DNA from 2 places in the Streptomyces sp. NPDC037083 genome. Region 2 is predicted to be linked to the other one. Evidence: riboswitches for the same ligand, from Rfam matches in the RefSeq annotation. Region 2 holds a riboswitch; the other holds the start of a gene.
The links. Region 2 has a riboswitch for glycine ahead of gcvP (aminomethyl-transferring glycine dehydrogenase). Riboswitches for the same ligand answer to the same signal wherever they lie in the genome.
Positions count from the first base shown of each region.

Region 1: another riboswitch for glycine. It lies ahead of gcvT (glycine cleavage system aminomethyltransferase GcvT); the one in region 2 lies ahead of gcvP (aminomethyl-transferring glycine dehydrogenase).

Region 1 is NZ_JBVJSQ010000016.1:235,683-237,873, reverse strand. It holds gene gcvT (glycine cleavage system aminomethyltransferase GcvT) at 1-900, opposite strand, end outside; glycine riboswitch at 940-1,046, opposite strand; glycine riboswitch at 1,047-1,146, opposite strand; gene ACZ7DE_RS35090 (AAA family ATPase) at 1,324-2,007, shown strand; gene ACZ7DE_RS35085 (enhanced serine sensitivity protein SseB) at 2,079-2,191, shown strand, end outside.
Region 2 is NZ_JBVJSQ010000008.1:10,134-12,324, reverse strand. It holds gene gcvP (aminomethyl-transferring glycine dehydrogenase) at 1-1,128, opposite strand, end outside; glycine riboswitch at 1,313-1,408, opposite strand; gene ACZ7DE_RS21865 (PRC-barrel domain-containing protein) at 1,521-1,892, shown strand; gene ACZ7DE_RS21860 (DNA polymerase IV) at 1,995-2,191, opposite strand, start outside.

The DNA of each region.
Region 1 (2,191 bases), on a different contig from region 2:
GGCGACCAGGCCGACGAGGACGCGCGGGGGCTTCTCCTGCGCCAGCGAGGCCGCCGCGGCGAGCGCCTCGCGCCCCACGAAGTCGCCCTCCTTCTGGAACTTCACCACCCGGCCGAGCCCGGCGTCGAAGGGGGTCAGGGAGGTGCTGAGCTCGTGCCCGTACAGCGGCATGCCCGCCTCCAGGCGCAGCGTGTCCCGGCAGGACAGCCCGCAGGGGACCAGTCCGGCGCCCTCGCCGGCCTTCGTCAGCGCCTGCCACAGCTCCACGGCGTGCTCCGGCTTCACGAACAGCTCGAAGCCGTCCTCGCCGGTGTAGCCGGTACGGGCGATGAGCGCAGGGACGCCGGCCACGGTGCCGGGCAGGCCGGCGTAGTACTTCAGGCCGTCGAGGTCGGCGTCGGTCACCGACCGCAGGATTCCCGGCGCCTGAGGTCCCTGCACGGCGATCAGCGCGTAGGCGTCACGGTCGTCGCGGACCTCCGCGTCGAAGCCCTCGGACCGCTCCACGAGCGCGTCGAGCACGACCTGCGCGTTGGAGGCGTTGGCGACGACCATGTACTCGGTCTCGGCGAGCCGGTAGACGATCAGGTCGTCCAGGATGCCGCCGTCGGCCCGGCAGATCATGGTGTAGCGGGCGCGGCCCACGCCGACGGCCGCGAGGTCGCCGACGAGCGCGAAGTTCAGCAGGGCGGCCGCCTGCGGGCCGGTGACGGTGATCTCGCCCATGTGCGAGAGGTCGAAGAGCCCGGCCTTCGTGCGGACGGCGTTGTGCTCGTCGCGCTCGGAGCCGTAGCGCAGGGGCATGTCCCAGCCGGCGAAGTCGGTCATCGTCGCGCCGAGCGAACGATGCAGGGCGTCGAGCGCGGTGCGGCGCACGTCAGAGGGTTCGGTACTGCTCATCGGTCGGTCGTCTCCCAAAGGCATGACAGGCGAGGTCGTTCCTCCCCATCTGTCATCGGAACCTGAGAGGTTCGCCATGATCGCGGAAGATCGTGACTTGCACCTTGGGTGGAGCCACCCGAGGGCGACCCGCTTTTCAGATGTGCCTCGCCCGCGCGGTAACGGGGCCTGAGAGATTCAAGGGAGGGACTTGCTCCTTCGGCGCCCCAGCGAAGTTGCTGCTGAGGACTCTCCCGCGCGGATTCAAACGGCCGGTATGCAGTTGGCGCGGCCATCATTGCACGGCTCGCCCCGATCGCGGCAGGCCGCATCTGTAACCGGCTTGTGTCGGTACGCGCATGAAAACGCGAGACACCGCGCATTACCTTCTCTTTACGCTCGATGGGGATGAGCACCACCTGACCCCAGGGGAGGACGATCACGGTGAACAGGACGACCACGGCGAGGACCACGGCACTGGCGACCGGCTCGGGGATCGCGCTGCCCACGCAGCCTGCCGCCCGGGCCCGGGAGGCGTGCGGCCCGCGGCCCGCGCCCGTCGTCCGCGACCTGCGCGACCGGGCCGGCCGCAGCCCGCACGGCCTGCTCTTCGGCCCCCGTGACCTGGTCGTGGTGACCGGTCTGCCCGGCAGCGGCAAGTCCACGCTCATGAAGCGGGCCGTCAAGGGCGTCCGCGTCGACTCCCAGGACACCCGCGACCGCTGGGACGCCCGCATGCCCGGCTTCCTGCCCTACGCGCTCTACCGTCCCCTCGTGCGCCTCTCCCACTACGCCGGACTGCGCCGCGCCCTGCGCGGCGGCGAGGGAGTCGTCGTGCACGACTGCGGTACGCAGACCTGGGTCCGCGACTGGCTGGCCCGCGAGGCCCGCCGCCGCGGCGGCACGCTCCACCTGCTTCTCCTCGACGTCGGCACGGACACCGCGCTGGAGGGCCAGCGCGAGCGCGGCCGGGGCGTCTCGCGCTACGCCTTCCTGCGCCACCGCCGCGCCGCCGCCCGTCTGCTGCGCTCGGTGGAGAAGGGCCGGCTGCCCGAAGGATGCGGCTCGGCGGTCCTGATCGACCGGTCCGCGGCCGACGTCCTGCGACGAATCGGCTTCACGGGCTGAGACGACCCGCGCGGCACCCGCTAGCCTTTCAGCCACAGCACAGTGAGCGGTTCTCGGCAGGCGGTAGGCAGATGGACTTCCCCCCGGCGGACTTCCCGACGGACTTCCCGGCGCAGACGCACCCCCATCCGCACGGCGGATGGCCCGGCAACGAGCTGGAGGAGGTGCTCTCCGTCTCCCTCGG
Region 2 (2,191 bases):
GAGGACGGTGGCGTACCGGTGCGTGCGCCGGGCGATCGCCCGCAGTCCGTCCGGGCCGTGGTAGACCGCGTACATCCCCGCCATCACCGCGAGCAGCACCTGGGCCGTGCAGATGTTGCTGGTGGCCTTCTCCCGCCGGATGTGCTGCTCACGCGTCTGCAGCGCGAGCCGGTAGGCCTTGTGTCCGTCCGCGTCCACGGACACGCCCACGAGCCGCCCGGGCAGACTGCGCGCGAACTTCTCGTGGACGGCCATGTAGCCGGCGTGCGGGCCGCCGAAGCCCATCGGCACGCCGAACCGCTGCGTGGTGCCGACGGCGATGTCCGCCCCCAGCTCTCCGGGCGACTTCAGCAGCGTCAGCGCGAGCAGGTCCGCGGCGACGGTGACGAGCGCGCCGAGCCCGTGCGCCTGGTCGACGAGCCCCTTGAGGTCACGTACGGCGCCGGACGCCCCCGGGTACTGCACGAGCACGCCGTTGATCTCACGCTCGGCGATCTCCGCCGGAATGCCGTCGCTCAGGTCGGCGACGACGACCTCCACGCCGGTCGGCTCGGCGCGGGTCCGGATCACGGCGATGGTCTGCGGCAGCGCGTCCGCGTCGATGAGGAAGAGGCCCTTCTTGTTCTTCCCCATGCGCCGCGACAGCGCCATGGCCTCGGCCGCGGCCGTGCCCTCGTCGAGCAGCGACGCACCGGACGTCGGCAGACCCGTCAGGTCGGCGACCATCGTCTGGAAGTTCAGCAGCGCCTCGAGCCGCCCCTGCGAGATCTCCGGCTGGTACGGCGTGTAGGCCGTGTACCAGGCGGGGTTCTCCATGACGTTGCGCAGGATGACGGGGGGCGTGAACGTCCCGTAGTAGCCCAGCCCGATCATCGAGCCGAGGACCTGGTTGCGATCGGCCAGCGAGCGCAGCTCGGCCAGCACCTCGGCCTCGGTGCGCGCGCCCGGCAGGTCCAGCGCGTCGGCGTTCTTGATCACGTCCGGGACGGCGGCGGCGGTGAGCTCGTCGAGCGAGCCGTAGCCCACATGGGCGAGCATCTTGGCCCGCGCCTCGTGATCGGGCCCGATATGGCGCTGCTCGAAGGGGATTCCCTGCTCGAGCTCGGAGAGCGGAATGCGATGGGTCATTACGGAGGCCTCCTGGTCTGACACGACCTTCGAGGGTCACCACGGCGCGGGTACCCGGACGGCCTCCCCCTCTGTCATCTCAACCTGAGAGCTTCACCGGCCGCCCGCGGGCACCCGGCTTTCACCGTCGGTGAGAGCGGTGGCCGTCGACGCCGTCGGCACCCGCCCTGCTTTCCAGAGTGACCTCGTCCGTGCGGTACGTGAGCCTGAGAGATTCCGGGGAGGATTTGCTCCTTCGGCGCCTCCGATGACGTTCGGAGGACTCTCCCGCACGGGGTCAGCAGCCGTTGTCAGACTACCAGCGAGGTCAACGCCGCCCTCTCGAGTGGCCGCCCGTCCCATTGTGCTCTTTTGTAGTGCTTACGGATGAGTTGCGACCCAGTGGAGGGCCCGTGCGAACCGACATCGATCCGCGCAACCTGATCGGCCGCAAGGCGTTCGACCGCAACGGCACCAAGATCGGCACCGTCGACGAGGTCTACCTCGACGACGCCACGGGCACACCGGAGTGGGCGGCGATACGCACGGGCCTGTTCTCCCGCGACGCCTTCGTCCCCCTGGAGCCCAGCGAGCTGGTCGAGGGCGCCCTGCGCATCCCTTTCGACCGGGCCCTGATCAAGGACGCGCCGGACTTCGGCGTCGGTCGCCACCTCTCCCCGGAGCAGGAACTCCAGCTGTACCACCACTACGGTCTCGACATGGGATCCCCTCCTCCGCTCCCCGACCATGACTTCGGCCGACTGGCGGGCACCGACGACAGCTGAGCCCCCGAACGCAGGCCTGTCCCGACGCCCGAGCATCCCGGCCGGCCCGTGGGGCGGCCGGGCGCCGCCCGCGACGGCTTCACTCTGTGTAACGGACCCGCCTCACCGCGAGTTCCCGGGGCCCGCTGTCGTGGAGCCGACGTCCGGCCCGGGCGCCACGGCCGTCGGCCCCGACCCCTCCTCGGGTCTTCGCCGGACCAGGGGCAGCGGGTCCGCCGGCTGAAGCCCGGGATCGTCGGTCCGGAACGTCCGTACCCGCCCGGGCTCGGATTCCGGCGTCTCGAAGCGCACGGTGACGC